Dyadobacter chenhuakuii: one gene and its partner. The protein of the gene in region 1 interacts with the protein of each later gene in a pairwise test. Links are inferred from orthologs where the notes say so. Each region holds a gene or a part of one and is shown on either strand. Other genes may lie near its edges. The genes, in order: rpe and eno.

Region 1 (9,981 bases):
ATGGTAGTTTTACGACCCGTTGCAATGTTGTAGGACTTCCCGGAAGTTTCCTTGTTAATCTTTAATGCCGCGTCCAGAAACGCTTCCACGCAGTCTTCTATGAAAACAAAATCACGGCTTATATCCGGAGATACGAGCGAAGGAAGTTGCTTTTTCCGGGCGTTTTCGATTAGTTTCGGGATTAGCCGGTCCGGCTCTTCCCAATATCCGTAAATGGAATAAAGTCTGAGATTAAGCGTTTTCAGGTTGAAAACTTTGGCATAATATTCTAATAAATACGCCGCTGAAACCTTGGAAACCGCATAATGACTGTTTGGCTCGACGCGATCAGTCTCTTTTGGAGAAGTGCAGTTGAACCCATATTCCGAACTGCTTCCCGCATGGATATAAACCATTTCGGTAGTACAGTTTTGCAGAATGTTTACGGTTCCTATGACATTGGTTTCATAGGTCAGATTAACATTATTTTGCTTGCTGTAAGCGCCGTAGGCCGCCAGATTAAAAATCGTTTGCGGTTTATATTTTTCAAAAACCTCTTGAACAGAGTTATTAGAAAGGATATCGCAATGGACAATGTTTTCAAAAGGAACATTCAGCAATTTCAGCCTCCATGCTTTTGTTGCGTCGTGTGTGAGCGCATAACAGTCCTTTCGGATCTTAAAAATTTCGTTGAAAAGATTGGCTCCGATGAAGCCGCTTGCACCAAAAACAAAAACTGGCCCTTTTAAACTTTCTATTTTATCGCGGAAAACCGGCAATTGGTCAAGCATTCGTCAATTCATTAAAGTAGCGTTCCTTTACTTCCAGCGTGGCTTGCTCGTATTGGTCTTTGTTCATTGGTAAATAATGCCACTCTAATTTATTCTCCATGTAGGACACTCCCTTACCCTTCACAGTGTTTGCGATAATCGCCTTTGGCAGCCCGTTCTTGTGCGTTTTAAGTTCGTCAATAGCCAGACTTAGCGCAATAATGTCGTGACCGTCAACCTCTATCGTTTCAAAACCGATTGCATTCCATTTCTCAACGGAGGCTGTTTCTCCCAACACTTTATCCGTTGGACCAAAACCCTGCAAACCGTTTTTATCAACAATCATAAACAGATTATCCAGCTGATTCTGGATCGCATAATGTGCTGCTTCCCAGGTGGTTCCTTCATTTGTCTCTCCATCTGAAAGCAACGCGAATGAATAAGTTTCTTCTCCACCGACTTTTGCTGCGTGGGCGATTCCAGTTGCAATGGGGAGGCCGTGACCTAGCGAGCCGGTCGCAAAAGGAATTCCTTTGTATTGCCTTGGGGCCGGATGGGCTGGGAGTGAGGTGCCGTCCAGGTAAAAAGTGTCCAGTTCTTCGTCTGTAATTTCGCCCGTAACATTCAGGCAGGCGTATAATGCGGCGGCGGCGTGTCCTTTGGATAAAATAAAGGTGTCTTCCTCCGATTTTTGCAGAAAAAGAACAGCGATCATCAGATCAATGCAGCTTAATGAGCAGCCGATATGACCGGCATTTGCTTTGTGGTAGAGACCCAGAATTTTAAGCCGAAGTTCTCCGCTTATTTGTCTTGGGTCATTCAATATCTCTTCTGCGGTCATGCCTGTGTATATGTCGATATTAAGAAAATCTCACTAAATAAAGGTCAAATCTTCGATTTTGAGAGTGCAATATACAAAATCTTATTTGTCGGCTTTTGATATCAGCCTACATTGCCTACTCCAATCCGTAACGCAGCCCTTTCAATTTCTTGATCACAACCGGTTCAGGATTTCCTGCTTTTTTAAGTAAAATATGTGTAGTCTGTGTCGTGTCCATCACCTGCACATATTGGGCGTCTTTGGGCAGATACAAATTCGTCACCTGCGCGTCCTGAACCGAATAGGAGAGGAATGTCCTGTCCATTTCTGATAAAATCGGATAGCGGGAAGCGGGATACAGGATCGTGTCGCCTTCCTGATACAATTCCTTAATTTTTTGCGCCGCCTCATAGTAAGGGTTAGGAGCCCGCGGTGTCGAAAAATAGCCGTATTTCACCGACCGGTCTGCATAGAATTCTCCAAGCCGTAACGAAACAAAATACAACTGACAAGCTAAGCCAACAAAGATCAATGCCCTGAATTCCAGCTTAATGGTGTTGTAATATTGCAGCAAAAGACTCAGCAATATGATCGCATAGGGAAACGAAAAACCCGAATATCGTTGCATCAATCCATATGTATGGCCGTTTTTGAACGACATAATAATCAAAAAGATCGTTGGAAACAGCGCCATAATATAGACGATCCAAAGCCGTCTCCTATGCTGCTTATCAGCCTGCATATGCACATCGGGAATAAAGGAGAGTGCAAAAATACTGACCGAAAGAATGATGAATTGCAGCTTATGATTTGAGTAAAATACAGCACCGGAAATGGCCAGAACGAAAGGAATAGCCGCTTTCACTCCGTCATTCATTTTAATGTGGTTTCTGAACCGATACCAAATGATCAGCAGCACGCCAATTGATATAGAAACAATTACATTCTTTCTGCCGGCAAGGGCATCCGTCAGTCCGTTGGTAAAAATAATTAGGTCTGAAAAAAGTGGCAGCGCTTTGGTGAACACATTACCAATTGTGGCAGGTAAAATAATGCCGAAAGGATTGTCCATAGGCCGTGTTTCGGCCATTCTTTTGTAGAGCGCTGCCTGATAATTAAGCGTATGCAGCGTATACGTCCCGCCGCCATAAATCATCCACCAGGCCACACCAGACAAAGCCGCTACGGCCGAAACCGCCATTCTTATCCAACCTTTGACATTCCTTAGAAAAAGTAAAGCATATAAGGCGTGCCCCAAAAGGACCGCAATAGAAAGAAAATGGGATAGGATGCTTAATCCTGCAGTTATAATGTAGCCTATGTAAAGCCGGGTTGTTTTCCGCTTTGCAGCCTCTCTTTCAATGATTTGTAAAAAGAAATAGGTAGCAAGCAGGGTAAGGAAGAACATTAAGGAGTAACTGCGCGCTTGCTGGCTGTAACCGATAAAAAACGGCTCGATAGCCACGATCGCAGCGGCAATCAGTCCTGTATTAACCCCAAAAAAACGCCTTCCGAACAAGTATACCACACCAATGATGAGCACGCTGAAAAGCACAGAAAGGGATCGCGCGGAGAAGTCCGAAAGACCGAAAACCTCCATCCAATAATGCAGCAGCAGATAATAGAAAGGGCTGTTTCCAATATCACTCCGGTTATTGGCTTCGTAATAATCTTCTATTGTTTTGGGTGCCCAAAACTCGGCGGGTGTAAATGCACGCGGGGCATAATTTTCGTTGTAAGTAAATGAGCGTAAGACTCTTGGCGGCCTGAGGCTGAATTCAGGTGTTTTCCAGAACTGCGAATCCGATAATGTCAGCTTAGAAAAAACTTCCTTTTGGTTGGCACCTTCCAACACAACACCCTGGCTGATCACCATTGTGCTTCTCTCATCGAAGAAAATACTGTAACGATCCAGATTGTGAAGCCTGAGCGCAGTTCCCGCAATTAAAATGACAGCGAAAATGAGCCAGGTTTTCAGAGTTTCGTTCGTACGGTTTGAAGACATTTAAGAAAGTTGATGTGCGCTAAAATTTCTGTATCGTTCTATTTTGCCCAAAAATTGGGAAACAGACCGAGTTGCCGCGAAATTAAGCAAAATTCCCTTTATAGGATATTTTTTAGATTTTAAGAATTGTAAACTCCACGCGCCGGTTCTTCTGGCGGGTCTGTTCAGTGAGGTTGCTGGCAATGGGTTTGGCTGGTCCCCAGGCCTTTGTCTGGATCCTTTTGCCGTCTACTCCTTTTGATAAAAGATATTTTTTGACCTGTTGCACACGGTCTTCCGCCAGCTTCACATTTTTTTGGACTTCGCCCTGATTGTCTGTATGTCCTTCCAGCAAAATTTCCATTGCCGGATAACTTGTCATAGCCGAAACAATCCTGTCCAGCTCCGGGTAAGACGACCGGATCACTTCGGCGCTGCTCTGCGCAAACATGGTGCTGCTAAGCCTGATCCGCTGCCCCGCTTTGATCGGTTGCAGATAAAGGTCTTTCCGGATGTTACGTAATGTGGTGTCTTTGGATAAATCAATTTCCTCAGTAAAAGGGAAATAGCCGTTTTCAGAGGCCGTAATGCGGTAAATTTCTTTCAGCGGCAAAATAAGCCGGTACTCGCCGGTTTCCGGGTCAAATGTTGCTTTTGTGAAAACATCATTGTTTTTCTTGATCTGTGCGATGAGGTCGGAACGCACAGCCTTGTTTGTTTCTGCTTCCAGGATGGTCCCGGAAATGATGGCCACCGGATCCGGGCGTGTCTCGGGAGTAAGCCTTACACGAAAAATATCTTCCTGCCCCGAAACCTTTTCGCTGGCACTGAAATAGGCATAATCACCCGTTGCAGGAACATTAAAATAAGCATCCCAAAGCGAAGTATTAATCACCGGGCCAAGGTTTTCAGGTTTCGACCAATTGACCCAGGTGTCGTCCAGCCGGCGGGTGAGGAACAAATCACCGGCTCCGTAGCCGCTGTGTCCGTGTGAGGAAAAATATAATGTTTTGTTGTCCAATGCCAAAAACGGAGTTCCTTCATAATCGGCCGTATTGATCACATTTCCAAGATGCAGCGGCTCCGACCAGCTGTCGCTCGATTGCAGAAAGGAAACATACAAGTCCTTTTTTCCTTCCGTATCGCTGCGCTCAACCGAGATGATCATCACATTACCATACGGCGAAACCGTGGTTTCCATGCTTTCGACCTGTTTGATCTTATTATTGCCCGTAATGCTTTCCCTGAGGTTGTTGATTTTGTATTCTTTGGGAAAAGTCCAGCCCGTCTTCGTCTGAAAACAGCGCGACAATCCTAACTCCATGGAGCCGTCCGGCCGGTAAACATTGATAACATAAATGGTTTTGCCGTCTGCCGAAATGCTTGTTATAGCATTATCAGCAGCATTATTGATCGGCGGGCCCATATTCACCGCTGCGCCCCAGACATTTTTTTCATTTAGTTTGGAATACCAGATATCCTGTGTTTCTGACGTGCCTACATTGCCCAGAAAATTGCCTCTCGTGAAATAAAGCGTTTTGCCATCGGGGGCAATAATAGGCGCAACTTCCTGGCCCTGACTGTTGATCGCCGCTCCCATGTTTTCACGTTTGGTTTTCAAAAGCGGCCCTTTTGCAATGTTAATGACAGCTTCAATGGGCGTCGTGTCGTCGGAAATGCCTATTGCATCGATTTGATTCGCTCCCGAAACTTTCGAAGGTTGCATCACAATCTTGATCGCATTGGCCAGGATATTCTGTTGTTTTGGAAAGATCCTGAACATTCTGCCTTTGACATTGAGCTGTGCTGCGGGTGTGTCGGAAATAAGAAATTCCTTCCCAGACTCATCATAGGCATACACCCGGGCAATGGCGCCCGGATTGAAATTTTCTGCGATAGCAACCTGTTTCAGGGAAATTGTTTTTTCAAAACCGACCTTAATCCACTCTTCATTCCGGCCATCCGGATCGGCGGGCATCCAGGCGCACGGACTATTCCCGAAATCAGGAAGCTTGTTAGGAATGCCGAGAATTTGTTTTGCGCGGAAGGCGTGCCCGTACTGCGCGGGCCGGTTTTCGGAAGAATAGCCCAGCACTTTATTAGCCCACAAAATCTGCTGACCGTATCCTTTATTTATAACAACTGCCGAAAGCAGCAGAAAAACGTTGAAGAGTAAGGTTTTATTCATTTTTTTGCTCCTATTAAGAGAATCCAATCCCAGCCCGGCTGTGAATCGGGTGGCTGAACAACCGCTTCCGGCGCAGCCCTAAACTCACCTCCTGACCATCTTTTTCCCGTGCGCGGACTATACCAGACGGCTCCAAAGTCCGTCCCGTTGAGATAATTGAGGTTAAGCCGCACCGGACGCGATTCGGGCAAGTATAACATGGACATTTTCTTATTGGATAAAGAAACTATGCCTATGTCAGCCTTATCGGTTGAATCGGGAAGCAGTTCTGAGATGTTTTCGGGTTGCATATATTCCCAGGGAATGCCTTTCAGGATTTTGACGAGTTCATGAATGTATTCCGCGCCGTCTTTATCGATGTTAACTTTCCATGTCGGGTTGAAATTTTTGATCGTGCTCATATGGCAAAAGCCCGCAGCAGCACTCATGATGGACTGGTAAGCCTGATTTCTGATCAAGACAGACTGATCCGTTATTTCTTTGGGGAACTCCGAATTGGCGATTAAAAATGGCCTTAATGCAACTTCGGCTGAGTTTTTTTGCCAGTTGGCCAGCGCCGCATACTCAGCGGGCGTCACCGTAGAATCCGGAATAATGAATTTTAGGTCTGATCTGACTTTTGAGCTGTCGTTCACACTCGAAGGCGAGCAAGTGCTCAGCGACGCTAGGATCTGACCTTCGGAAACGGAACGGATTCCGTCCGCAATAGCCTCAAACTGAGCGGCTGTCTGATATTCTTCCTCACTCACAATCCAGATCACATTGCTGTACTTGGCAAAATGCTTACCGACATAGGCACCGTAATATTTCCAAACCGTTGGATTTTGCGCATCGAAAATCGCATTCCAGCTTTTGCGGGAAACCACAATGCCCACGACAAGGTTACGCTCTTTTGCTGCGGCAATAATCTTGTCAAAATAGTCGAAATAGGGCTTATTGGGTTTTGAAATATCGTTATCCTGAAATGGAAGGGTCTTATTAAAATTCCGCTGATTGGGAAGTGCGGGCAAAAGCTGAACCAGGAATGTATTGAATGACTGAGACTTGCGCGCATCCATATAATGAATCGCATCGGTATAGCTCAGCTTACGCAGCATTTGCCAGGCCACATCGGCCACCATCAGGAACGGAACGCCATTATTATCGGTGATGTGGCGGCCATTCGGGCTGATTTTCAAAGGAAATTTAGCGACAGCCAGCTCCGGCCTTTGGGAGACATTAATAGCTGCCAGGCCGGACGCCGCGAAAATGCTGAAAATGAAGTATCTGAGCCACTTCATAGTCCTGGTCGGGAAAAATCTTTTAACATATCGGGGTGTTTCGGAACCTTGAAAATCAGCTGGTTTTCAGGTCGGTAATGGTTTTCAGCGGATCGTCCGAACTGAAAACAAAGCTTCCTGCAACCAGAATGTTCACGCCTTCTTTTACAAGCAAAGGCGCATTGTCAAGATTAACGCCGCCATCCACCTCAATCTTGAATGTGTAGCCAAATTTTTCTTTCAAAGCCTGTAATCTGGCAATTTTCTGATACGTGTTTTGTATAAATTTCTGCCCGCCGAAACCTGGATTTACGGACATAATTAGCACCAGCGAAACATCCCCCAGGATCTCCGAAAGCACTTCCACCGGCGTATGCGGGTTCAATGCAACGCCGGGCAACGCACCCACTTCCTTAATGTGCTGGATAGTCCGGTGCAAATGCGGACAGGCTTCGTAATGTACGGTCAGTATAGATGCGCCTGCTTTTGCAAATGCTTCCAGATAACGATCCGGCTGCTCGATCATTAAATGCACGTCCAATGGCTTTGTGGCATGCTTGTGAACGGCTTCACAAACGGGCATTCCAAAAGAAATATTCGGCACAAACATGCCGTCCATAATATCAACGTGTATATAATCTGCCTGGCTCACGTTCAGCATTTCTACGTCCCGTTGTAAATTCGCAAAGTCAGCAGCAAGTATCGAAGGAGCAATTTCCGCCATGAATTTTAAATCTTAGTTCAGGCCGAAATTAGAATATAATGTTCAACTTGAACGCCAAATCGCAAAATAATGGTGAGCTAACCACATCATTTTCGCCAAACGAAGCGTACATTTCATATCGGCCATTATTTAACACATAAATTTCCAAAACCCGCTTCTCCGGTTTCAAAAGCCAATATTCCTGCACGCCATAGCGCTCATAAATTTCTTTCTTAACAACCGTATCCATTTTAATGGTGCTTTTTGATACGATTTCGACTACCATATCCGGCACACCACGGATCCAGTCCTGGACAATGTCTTCTTTTTCTTTTGAAACAAAAATAAGATCCGGTTGCAGGCGATTGTAATCTTCTTCAAAAATAACATCGAACGGAGCATTCCAGATAGCACCCAAATCCCACTCTCTGACATAATTTTCAAGAGTCCATTGCAAATTCCGGGACGCATTCTGATGAGGCTTTTGTGGGCTAGGAGACATGATTTCCTCCCCGTTTATGATCTGTGAGAGATCCCAGTCCTGCCAGATGATTGTTTCTGTGCTTTTCATGTGCATAGCGAGTTTTTAGGAAAATTAATGAATTTTTGAAATGATTCATACGAGTTTGTGTATCAAAGAAAGACAAGTGTTTGATTTGTTTTTCCATTGATACGCGGTTTTCAAAAAAAGTAACGAAGGGCTGCACTATTTGAAATCGGCGCGAACGCTTCTTAAATTTGAGCACTATCTGTTTTAGCCGCCTTACCATGAACCCAGCACAACAAATCCAGGAGCTTGTAGACCAATTGCAGCATTTGAATTACCGTTATTACCAGGACAATGTTTCTGAGGTTTCGGATTTTGAATTCGATCAGTTGCTGAAACAGTTAAAGGCGCTTGAAGATCAATACCCTGAACTGCGGCAGGAAGATTCTCCAACGCTGCGGGTCGGTGGGACGATTACCAAGAATTTCAACACAGTTTACCATCGTTATCCGATGCTTTCGCTGGATAACACCTATAACGAGCAGGAACTAAGGAATTTCGATGACCGCGTGCGCCGAGGATTGGATGGGGAGCCGTATGAATACATTTGTGAGCTCAAATTTGACGGGATTTCACTGAGTTTTACTTACGAAAATGGCGTGCTCGTGCGTGGGGTGACGCGCGGCGACGGCACGCGCGGGGATGAGATCACCAATAATGTAAAGACCATCCGTTCGCTGCCATTAAGGGTAAAAGCTGAGAATGTTCCGCCTGTTTTTGAAATTCGCGGCGAAGGTTTTATGCCCATTACGTCCTTCCAAAAGCTGAATGAGGAAATGGACACATTGGGTGAAAATCAATATGCCAACCCCCGGAATGCGGCGTCGGGATCATTCAAGTTACAGGATTCTGCGGAAACGGCACGGCGCGGACTGGATTGCTATCTCTATTCTTTTCTTACTGACACAGAATTTTTCAAAAGCCACGAAGAAAGCTTGCTGGGGCTTAAATCCTGGGGTTTTAATGTTTCGCCGGGCTGGAGAAAAGTGCAGACCATTGATGAGGTTTTAGAATTTATTCATGAATGGGAGGAAAAACGACTGACTCTTCCGCTCGCAACGGACGGAATTGTAGTCAAAATCAACTCTTTTGAACAGCAGCGCGAACTCGGTTTTACGGCTAAAAGCCCACGCTGGGCCATTTCATTTAAATACAAAGCTGAAAATAAACCCGCCGTCCTGCGCATCGTGACTTATCAGGTCGGGCGGACGGGAGCCGTGACGCCGGTGGCGAACCTGTGCGACATTACCGAACGCGCATTGCCTTACAGCAAAGTGAAAGGCGTTCATCTTTCAGGGACGCGCGTGAAGCGGGCTACATTGCACAATGCCAATGAAGTGCTGCGGCTGGGACTGGAAATCGGGGACACAGTTTTTGTCGAAAAAAGTGGTGAGATCATTCCGAAAATAACAGGCGTAGATATTTCACAACGCGAAAAATTCCCAACTGAACCTTTAATTTTTCCCACACATTGCCCCGAATGCGGCTCCGAATTACAGCGCAATGAAGGTGAAGTCGCCTTTTTCTGTCCCAATGACAGCCATTGCCCACCGCAACTGAAGGGCCGGATCGAGCATTTTATTCACCGGAAAGCAATGAACATTGAAAGTCTGGGCGAAGGGAAAATAGAACTGCTCTTCGATCTCGGCCTTGTGCGGACACCTGCTGATCTTTACGACCTGACTAATGAAACGCTTCTCGGCCTCGAAAAGAACATTCTTAATGAAGAAA
Region 2 (10,040 bases), 870 kb from region 1 along the record:
TGAAAAGGAATTGATGGCCGAATTGAAAAAAATTCCTTCAATGGATGGCCTCGAATTGTCATCCGAAGTAACGACAGAAAGCGCTTACTACGTAGGAGAAGAAACCGGCAGCCAGTTCCGGATTGCGGTTATGGATTACGGAATCAAGAAAAGCATTCTGCAAAACCTGACCTCACGCGGATGTTACTGCAAAGTTTTCCCTGCAAAAACGCCTTTTGAGGAAGTAATGGCTTGGCAGCCCGACGGATTCTTCATATCCAACGGCCCTGGCGACCCGGCTGCAATGCTTTACGCAGTAGAAAGTGTGAACCAGATGATCAAAACCAGCAAGCCACTTTTCGGAATTTGTCTGGGACATCAGCTGCTTGCATTGTCAAGCGGGATTAACACATATAAAATGCACCACGGCCACCGCGGGTTGAACCACCCGGTGAAAAACCTGATTACAGGATTATGCGAAATCACTTCGCAAAATCATGGTTTTGCGGTGAATCCGGATGAGATTGAAAACCATCCTGATATTGAAATCACGCACGTGAATTTGAATGATAAAACAATTGAAGGAATTCGTAGAAAGGATTATCCTGCGTTCTCAGTTCAATATCACCCTGAGGCATCGCCAGGTCCGCATGATTCGCGCTATCTGTTTGATGAATTTATCAAATTGTTAAGAGCGAGCTGAAAATATCGAAATCCTCTGTAATGCAGAGGATTTTTTGTGTTATTTTGTACCGTTAAAAAATTCTATTTTAAATCAAAACCACAAGCTGCAAATGAGTACGATTCAATCAGTACATGCAAGACAAATTCTGGATTCAAGAGGAAACCCAACAATAGAAGTAGATATTCGTACTGAAAATGGCTATTTAGGACGTGCTGCTGTTCCGTCTGGAGCTTCTACCGGAAAGCATGAGGCCGTTGAACTTCGTGATGACGATAAAAGCGTTTACGTAGGAAAAGGAGTTTTGAAAGCCGTTGAGAATGTCAACGATATTATTTTCCCTGAGTTGATCGGTTGTTCAGTATTTGAGCAAAATCTGATTGATAAAATCATGCTGGAATTGGACGGAACGCCTAACAAAGCGAAATTGGGCGCGAACGCAATTCTGGGTGTTTCTCTGGCTGCTGCCAAGGCTGCTGCACAAGAAGCAAATCTTCCATTATATCGTTACGTGGGCGGAACGAATGCAAACACATTGCCGGTTCCGATGATGAACATTCTGAATGGTGGAAGCCACGCGGATAACTCTATCGATTTCCAGGAATTCATGATCATGCCTGCGAAAGCAGATACATTCTCGCAATCATTGAGAATGGGCGTTGAGGTTTTCCATACGCTTAAAACAGTTTTGAAAAGCAAAGGATATTCTACCAACGTGGGTGACGAAGGTGGATTTGCTCCAAACATTAAATCAAATGAAGAAGCGATCGAAATCGTAATTCAGGCGATCGAGAAAGCAGGTTACAAGCCAGGTGAAGACATCTTCATCGCAATGGATGCTGCCGTTTCTGAATTCTACGAAGATGGACTGTACCACTTCAAGAAATCAGATGGTCGGAAACTAAGCTCGGATGAAATGGCTGACTACTGGACACAGTGGGTTGCTAAATATCCGATCATTTCAATCGAAGATGGAATGGACGAAGACGACTGGGCTGGCTGGGCAACGCTTACACAATCGGTTGGCAAGAAAATCCAGTTGGTAGGTGACGATTTGTTCGTGACAAACGTAACCCGTCTGCAACAAGGAATCGAATCACAAATTGCAAATGCAGTGCTTGTGAAGGTAAACCAGATCGGTTCATTGACTGAGACGATTGACACGGTTAACCTTGCAAAACGCAACAGCTATAAGAGCATTATGTCCCACCGCTCAGGTGAAACGGAAGATTCAACAATTGCTGACCTTGCAGTTGCATTGAACACAGGACAGATCAAAACGGGATCTGCTTCCCGCTCTGACCGTATGGCGAAATACAACCAGCTGCTTCGCATTGAAGAGGAGCTTGGTGAAAACGCTTACTTCCCAGGATTGAAATTCTGATATCATTAATCAAAACCGGAGCTTAATGCTCCGGTTTTTGTATATACACTCGCTTTCGTTATGAAAAAAGGATCATTCTGGTCGCTCCAGACGCTCAAAAACTTTTATATAGCCACATTTCTGGCGTGGTTCGTCTGGATCCTTTTCCTTGACAATAACAATATGCGGATCGTGATCTCCAACCGGATGAAAATGAAGGAACTGGAACACGAAAAGGGTATTTTGTTGGGAAAGATCAAAGAAGTTAAGAAGGAGCGGAATGAGGTTTTTGGTAATCCCAAAATGCTTGAAAAATGGGCGCGTGAAAATTTCATGATGCGCAAGCCCAACGAGGAAGTATATGTAATCGTTGACGAGAAAAATCAGCCGGTCGAAGGCAAAAAAAGCGAGTAAGCCCGCCATTGGCCATTGCGTGTTAATATTTTAATTTCTAAGACATTGAGCAAAAAAGTAATTCTTATAATCATGGACGGCTGGGGAATTGCCCAACCTGGCGAAGAGAGCCGTTCCGCTGTTTTAGCTGCCAACACTCCTTTTTACGACAGCATTATGCAGAAATATCCGCACAGCAAACTTGCTGCAAGCGGACTGGCTGTGGGGCTTCCCGACGGACAGATGGGAAATTCAGAAGTAGGACATACCAATCTTGGAGCAGGACGTGTCGTTTATCAGGATCTGGTAAAGATCAACCTGGCTGTTACCGAAGGAACATTAGGTCAGGAACCTGTCCTTACCAATGCTTTGGATTTTGCCAAAGCAAATAACAAAAAAGTGCATTTCATCGGTTTGGTTTCCGATGGAGGCGTTCACTCACACATCGATCATTTAAAAGGACTTGTCAAAATCGCTGCCGACAGGGGTTTGACAAACGTCTTTGTGCATGCATTTACAGACGGCCGTGACTGTGATCCGAAGAGTGGCTTAGGCTTTTTAACAGAGCTTCAACAAACATTGGATCAGACAACTGGCCGCATTGCAAGCGTAACCGGTCGTTATTATGCAATGGACCGCGACAAGCGTTGGGAGCGTGTGAAGCTTGCCTATGACGCAATGGTGCATGGCGAAGGTGCGCATGTAGCATCCGGTGATGTATTAAAAGCAATCAAAGATTCCTACGAGACAGGCGTTACTGACGAATTTATCATGCCTATCGTTGCAATAAATCCGGACGGGACGCCAATTGGTGTTATCGAAGATGGAGATGTTGTATTATGTTTCAATTTCCGGACCGACCGCGGACGCGAAATCACAGAAGTGCTGACGCAACAGGATTTTCATGAGCAGAATATGCACAAGCTAAACCTGAGATACATCACAATGACCAATTATGATGATACGTACACAGGCGTCGATGTGATTTTTGATAAAGATAATCTCAACAATACATTAGGCGAAGTGCTTGAAGCAGCGGGGAAAAAGCAGATCCGCATTGCTGAAACGGAAAAATATCCGCACGTAACATTCTTTTTCTCTGGCGGACGCGAAAAGCCGTTTGAGGGTGAAAGCCGCTTACTTTGCCAGTCTCCAAAAGTTGCGACTTATGACCTACAACCTGAAATGTCGGCGTTCGGCATCAGGGACTCGATAGTGCCTGAGTTGGAAAAAGGAGAGGTGGATTTTGTTTGCCTTAACTTTGCAAACCCGGATATGGTCGGACATACGGGTGTGTTTGAAGCAGCGGTTAAGGCATGTGAAACCGTTGATCAATGTGTGCAGGCTGTTGTTACCACTGGTTTAAACCATGGTTACTCATCAATCATCATTGCCGATCACGGAAATTCGGACTATATGCTGAATGACGACGGCTCTCCCAATACTGCCCACTCATTGAACCTGGTGCCTTGCGTATTGGTCGATAATAATTATCAGAATCCGATAAAAGACGGCAAGCTGGCCGACATTGCACCTACAATTCTTGACTTAATGGGAATTCCAAAGCCGGCTGAGATGACAGGGGTTAGTATCCTCTAAACTAAACCAGCTATAATGATGTTGTTTACCGGAGAGTCCATTGGGCTCTCTGTTTTTTTAGATCTTCTGCGTGATAAAGTCCACATTACCAATGCGTTTTATATCAATACACTCTTCTGGCCGCCCGGTGTTTCTTAAAAGCAGCTTCCTCTATATCTTGATATGCCTGACAATGTTAAGCGCTTGCAGGGAATCTGTCACGGATCCGAACGAAAAGAAGGCATATTATGACCTTAAAGGCTTTGTAGAAAACCAAATCGTTTATCTGAATGAGACGAAGCCGAAGGTGGCAAAGACTGTTCAACTGGACGGGAAAAAAGAACTGCGCGTTGGAATCGAGACGAACTGGAAAAAGGAGCTGGAACTGTTCGCGCAAGCCGACATTAATAAGCCAGCATATAATAAAAGCTATTCGGTGACCCGAAGTGATTCGTCTGTTTACGAATATAAAATCAGGGAAGGAGAGAACTTACCAGTGCGTTATCTGATGATCAAAGTGGACAGCGCGACGCAGCAACCTGTATTGGTAAAAGCACTGCTGCGTTCTGAAAACCGAATATATAGTTCAGAAAAGCTTATTGAACTGACATCTAGCAGACGGAATAATCTCCTTGAAGTTTCCGGTTACTCGGTTAAAGGCTATCAAAAGCTTTTGTTCATGGACCGCAAGTCTTTTGATATTACAGCAAAAATAGGATTATAGCGGGTTTTAAAATGATGTTTGTTTGTACTGTAACTCCATACTTTGGGTAAACATTACCCAATTTTCTAATTAACCGGCCCCCATACAGCCGTTCAGCCCTAATTTTCTAAATTCAAAATCATAATTTAAAAAGAGGCTCAGTATCTTACTGAGCCTCTTTTTTGGTATTATTTATATACAAATTGAATGTTATAATCGCCTGCAATAGGTCCGAATCGGCAATTCGGCACAGAATTAGAGATTTTAAGATCAAATCCATGTAGACCCTAGGTGAATTTTTAACCTGTCAACATGTAAACTAAATCACATTAATAAATTTTCTAAATCGATGGAACAAGAACAAAAGAATAAGCAAAGTATCGCCTGGGCAATGGTTGTTGTCCTTGGGCTTGCGACGGCCATGTTTGGCTACTTGTTTACGACTCAAAAAAATGAGTTGACTCAGCAGGAAACAATGGTTGTTGAAAAAGCCAGAGAATTGGCTGTGACCAAAACTAAATTAGATTCTATTTCGACAGTATTGGATGCGAAAATCGCTGAAATTGAAAAATTGGGTGGTGACGTATCAGAATTGACTAAGGTTAAAGAAAAACTGGAAGCAGATAAATTAGCTTTCAGCAGAAGCAAGAGAGTTGAGACCAACAAGTATCTTGGCAAAATCAAGGAATACGAGAAATTCCTGGTAGAAAAAGACGAGGTGATCGCTCAATTGAAGCTTGAAAACGAGAAATTGGTTGCATCGAATGACTCTTTAAGCACACACGTTGGAAGTTTGACCAGCGAGCGTGAGAAATTGGTACAACGTCAGGCTGAACTTACTGATTCAGTAGTAACTTTTACAGCTGCTAACAAAGAGCTTAGCGACAAAGTAACAAAGGCTGCTGCATTGAAAGCTGCAAATCTGAAAATCCTTACTGTTAATTCAAGAGGTAAGGTGAAAGATAAAGAAGAATATAAAGCAAGCCGTGTTGACAAAATCAAAATGGTATTTACGCTTCCTGAAAATGAGTTGACAGCACAAGAATCGAAAGACATCTACGTGCGTGTGCTTGACCCTGAAGGAGCGGTTGTAGCTGATGACGCAACTGGATCAGGAGAGTTTGAAGTTGATGGAGCTCCATCTAAGTTTACAACTCGTGAGTCTATTGCTTACCAAAACAATAACCAGAAAGTTGAATTGTTGTATGACAACAGCTCACAATTCCGTCCAGGGAAATACAATGTTGAATTGTATGCAGAAGGTTATAAAATTGGTGGTGGAAACTTCACTATCAAGAAATAAGAATTAGAATTCACACCATGCATAACTATCAAAGGCGGCTGATTATTCAGCCGCCTTTTTTGTGCTTAATCCTCAGTGTTCTGCGCATTAATGACATCGATAAAGTGATGCAGTTCTTCTGACCGCTCAGGGCCTGATTCCGGATAAGACATATCCATCTTTTTAAGTTCTTCCACGATAATGTTGGCCACTGTCAGCCTCAGATTCTTTTTGTCATCGGCCGGAACAACATACCAAGGCGATTTCTTTGTAGCAGTGTTATTAATGCAATCTTCGTAAGCCTGCATATATTCATTCCACTGCCCGCGCACTTTCACATCCTGCTCCTCAAATTTCCAGTTTTTTGAAGGGTCTTCTATCCGCTCAATAAGGCGCGAAGCTTGTTCTTCCTTCGACACATTCAGGAAAAACTTGATTACCCGGATGCCGTTTCTGTAAAGATATTTTTCGAGGTTCCGAATATCCGAATATCTGTGTTTCCAAAGCTTGTCCATGTCCTCCGTCAGTTCAACAGGCAACCGTTGCGATTGCGTGATAATCTCGGGATTCACTTTGGCAACGAGCACTTCCTCGTAATAACTGCGGTTGAAGATCGTGATCGTTCCGCGTTGAGGAAGCACAAGATTACTCCGCCACAGATAATCATGTTCCAGTTCTGTTTCCGTAGGCCTTTTAAATGAATGTATTTTCACGCCCACCGGATTCACCCCTGCAAGCACATGTTTGATCGTCCCATCTTTGCCGGCCGCATCCATCGCCTGAAATATGACCAGTAAGCCATAGCGATTATGTGCGTACATCATACTCTGCAGCACATCCAGCTCCTTAGCCGACTCCGCCTGCATGGATTCATATTCTTCCTTATCCTTGTAAATGTCCTTGAAGCGCGTTTTGGCCTTTTTGATACTGAATTTCTCGGTCCCGTCGACGCGATAATCGCTTGCATTGAAGTCCGCCATTTGAATGCTGTTTAGAAATGATGTTTACTCGTTACATTATAGTTGCTTCAAAAAGCTGACCAGCCCGGCAAATGCGCGCGCCCGGTGGCTTAACTGTGATTTTTCTTCCAATGTCATTTCGGCAAATGTTCTTTCCAGATCAGCAGGCATAAATACAGGATCATAACCAAAGCCATTGCTGCCTCTCTTTTCGGTGATAATGTTACCTTCAACCGTTCCTGCAAACTGCTGATATACGCCGTTCATCACGAGTGTGATCACCGTCAGGAACCGGGCGCTGCGGTCACTGTGCGCAGCCAGTTTGCTGAGCAGCAAATCCATATTGTCATTAGCATCCCGTTGCGGCCCCGCATAATAGGCCGAATGAACGCCGGGCTCACCACTAAGCGCCGCGACTTCCAGTCCTGTATCGTCGGCAAAGCAGTTGATGCCGTAATGTTCCCAGACATATCTGGCCTTCGCAGCAGAATTCTCAGCGATTGTTTCAAATGGCTCTGGAATGTCTGCTTCACAGCCAATGTCGCTCAGTGTAACAAGCTCAAACTGGTCACCGAGCAATGCTTGTATCTCTTTTAACTTATTTAGATTATTGGTGGCAAAGCAAAGTTTCATGCTATAATGTTATGTTCAAAATGCATTTTACACAAAAAAACGGCTACTCTTGTGAAGCAGCCGTTTTAATTCATATCTGGTAGTTACCTTGTTGGCAGGCCAGGCTGTTGCTGTGCTGGCGCCTTCCCAAAATCAACCAATTCAACGTCAAATAGCAGAACCGAGTTTGCAGGAATGGCTCCCGGCGATCCCTCAGCTCCGTAAGCAAGGCCAGATGGAATGATCAATGTGCGTTTTCCGCCTTTTTTCATCATCATAATGCCTTCTTCCCAACCTGGAATAACCATTCCCACACCAACCTGGAAGTCAATAGGGCCGCGGCCGCCAGTCTGTGAGCTGTCAAACACTTTGCCGTCGAGCAATTTTCCTGTGTAATGCACTTTTACATTGTCACCTGCTTTTGGGCTGTCGCCTGTTCCTGGAACGGCATCCACATAAGCCAGGCCGGATGCTGTCTTCTGCGCTTTTCCTTTCAGGTTATTTTTTGCGATATAATCGTCAATTATTTTCGTATCGATCGCTTTTTGCTTGGAACCAGCTTCGGCAAGTTGTTTCTGGAATTCCTCAGGCGTAAGCACACTAACCACTTTCACGGTGAAGCTCAGATCAGATCCTTTTTTGATCATAGGAGGCATAGGCTGGCCGATTTTTGCAAACATTGAATCTGCATTGATCGATATTTTAGCACTGTCTCCCGCTGCAAGCAAAGCAAGTCCTTCTTCAAAACTGCCTTTATACTGAGGAGCCTGCAAAACCATTTTTTGCGGTGTGCCTTCTTTATATGTATCTCGAAGCGTAGAATCGCTGCCGTTTTTCAACACAAAGTGGAATGTCATAATGTCTCCCAATTTGGCTTTTCTCGCTTCATCTTCGTGCTCGAAAATCTGGTATTTCAGTCCGGATTCAGTAACCTGCGTCTTATGTTGGTTGCAAGCCGCTGCTAGAATAGTTACGCCCATTGCGTAACCTATTGATTTTAAATTCATTGGATTGTGTTAATTGGAAAGATTATGATGTGATTTTTGAAGTAAATTTAAGCTTAGTCAACGTTTAAAAGTTCTTGTTGGTATTCCGGAAGAATATTTAGAAAAGTGGCAACTGTATCATGCACTGATTGTTCCGATCTTCCGCCAGATGCATTTTTGTGTCCGCCGCCATTGAAATAGGTGCTCGCCAGGTCTCTCACCGAGAATGTGCCTACCGAACGGAATGAAATTTTCACTTCACCTTTTCTTTCAATGAACATAGCAGACATTACTACGTTTTCAACCTGCAAACCGTAATTAACGATTCCCTCGGTTTCTCCCGTGCTGGAATTGAATTTTTGCAGTTCCGCTTCCGTCAAAACCATGTAGGCAGTTCTGTATTCGGGTAAAACCACTAATTTCTGGGAGAGCACGTAACCTAGAAATTGCAAACGCGAGAGTGGCGCATTGTCGTAAATAAGTCGGTGCACACGGCTGGAATCAAATCCCGTGAGCATCAGGTCAGCAACGGCCAGATGAACCTCGGGCGTAACATTACCGTGTCGGAATGAGCCGGTATCCGTCATTATTCCGGCGTACAAGCATTCAGCCATGGGGATGTCGAAGATCTCAGTAACCGGCGCATTATTTTCCAGTTCTTTGATCAGCTTGTAAATAAGCTGTGCCGTAGCAGCAGCATAAGTATCCCAAACCATCCATTTTGCAAAATGCTCGGGTTCAAGGTGATGGTCTACCATTAACTTCGGCGCAGTGGCTTCTTCCACAATCCTTCCTAAATCTTTAAGTCGGGAAAGCGCTGAGAAGTCCAGGCAGCATATTAATGTAGCATTTGCAATTTTCTCCTTGCATTTAACCTGATCCGTCTGCTTTTCGTAAACCAGAACATGCTCAATGCCAGACAACCAACGTAAATTGGCCGTATAATCCGTCGGACTGATGACAGTAACTTCGTGTCCTTTTTTAATTAAATAACTTGCCCAGCCCAATGACGATCCCAGCGCGTCAGCGTCAGGGTCACGATGCATCGTAATGATGATTTTTTGGGGGTGGGATAAAAAAGAGCTAAGCTCTTCAACGGTTTGATTCACAGTTACTTAATTCGGAAAGAAGAAAATTCGGTTCGTATTCAGCCCACAAAATTAATAAAACTGTTGGGATTTGCTCAATGTTGTGCCCTAAAGGCTGGTTATCAGGCTATGTTTTAACATGCGCGCCACCGCGCAAACCGAAGCGCGAGGATATAAAATGAAAAAATGCATAGTTTTGCAGCAAATAAATTCTAGCCAACAGTATGCCAACAAATAGAACATTCACAATGATTAAGCCGGATGCCGTTAAGGACGGACATTCCGGAGCCATTATCAAAATGATTGAAGAGGCCGGGTTCCGGATTGTAGCTGTTAAAAAAACTCAGCTTAGCGCGGAACGTGCCGGAGAATTTTATGCAGTGCACAAAGAGCGTCCTTTTTACAATGATTTATG

Evidence for each region.
Region 2: the proteins of rpe (region 1) and eno interact in binary tests that used the Escherichia coli proteins (3 or more experiments, as listed by UniProt). The link is inferred for Dyadobacter chenhuakuii from one-to-one orthologs.

The regions. Positions count from the first base shown.
Region 1 is NZ_CP098805.1:2,832,378-2,842,358, reverse strand. The notes cover bases 5,901-8,750. They hold rpe (ribulose-phosphate 3-epimerase), read right to left. Parts: upstream 7,725-8,750; coding sequence 7,077-7,724; downstream 5,901-7,076. Other genes in these bases: ligA (NAD-dependent DNA ligase LigA), read left to right, coding at 8,472-8,750; NFI80_RS11740 (Uma2 family endonuclease), read right to left, coding at 7,753-8,274; NFI80_RS11750 (apiosidase-like domain-containing protein), read right to left, coding at 5,901-7,021. Also shown: NFI80_RS11770 (NAD-dependent epimerase/dehydratase family protein), read right to left, coding at 1-770; NFI80_RS11765 (transketolase), read right to left, coding at 763-1,590; NFI80_RS11760 (glycosyltransferase family 39 protein), read right to left, coding at 1,706-3,574; NFI80_RS11755 (OmpA family protein), read right to left, coding at 3,687-5,741; more of NFI80_RS11750, read right to left, coding at 5,738-5,900; more of ligA, read left to right, coding at 8,751-9,981. UniProt on the Escherichia coli protein: Catalyzes the reversible epimerization of D-ribulose 5-phosphate to D-xylulose 5-phosphate.
Region 2 is NZ_CP098805.1:3,692,568-3,702,607, reverse strand. Bases 1-2,909 are described here. They hold eno (phosphopyruvate hydratase), read left to right. Parts: upstream 1-773; coding sequence 774-2,045; downstream 2,046-2,909. Other genes in these bases: gpmI (2,3-bisphosphoglycerate-independent phosphoglycerate mutase), read left to right, coding at 2,484-2,909; NFI80_RS15280 (FtsB family cell division protein), read left to right, coding at 2,106-2,438; carA (glutamine-hydrolyzing carbamoyl-phosphate synthase small subunit), read left to right, coding at 1-682. In the rest of the region: more of gpmI, read left to right, coding at 2,910-4,016; NFI80_RS15270 (hypothetical protein), read left to right, coding at 4,189-4,719; NFI80_RS15265 (DUF8428 domain-containing protein), read left to right, coding at 5,048-6,001; NFI80_RS15260 (polyphosphate kinase 2 family protein), read right to left, coding at 6,067-6,960; rdgB (RdgB/HAM1 family non-canonical purine NTP pyrophosphatase), read right to left, coding at 6,997-7,572; NFI80_RS15250 (FKBP-type peptidyl-prolyl cis-trans isomerase), read right to left, coding at 7,656-8,558; NFI80_RS15245 (DHH family phosphoesterase), read right to left, coding at 8,612-9,646; NFI80_RS15240 (nucleoside-diphosphate kinase), read left to right, coding at 9,850-10,040. UniProt on the Escherichia coli protein: Catalyzes the reversible conversion of 2-phosphoglycerate (2-PG) into phosphoenolpyruvate (PEP). It is essential for the degradation of carbohydrates via glycolysis.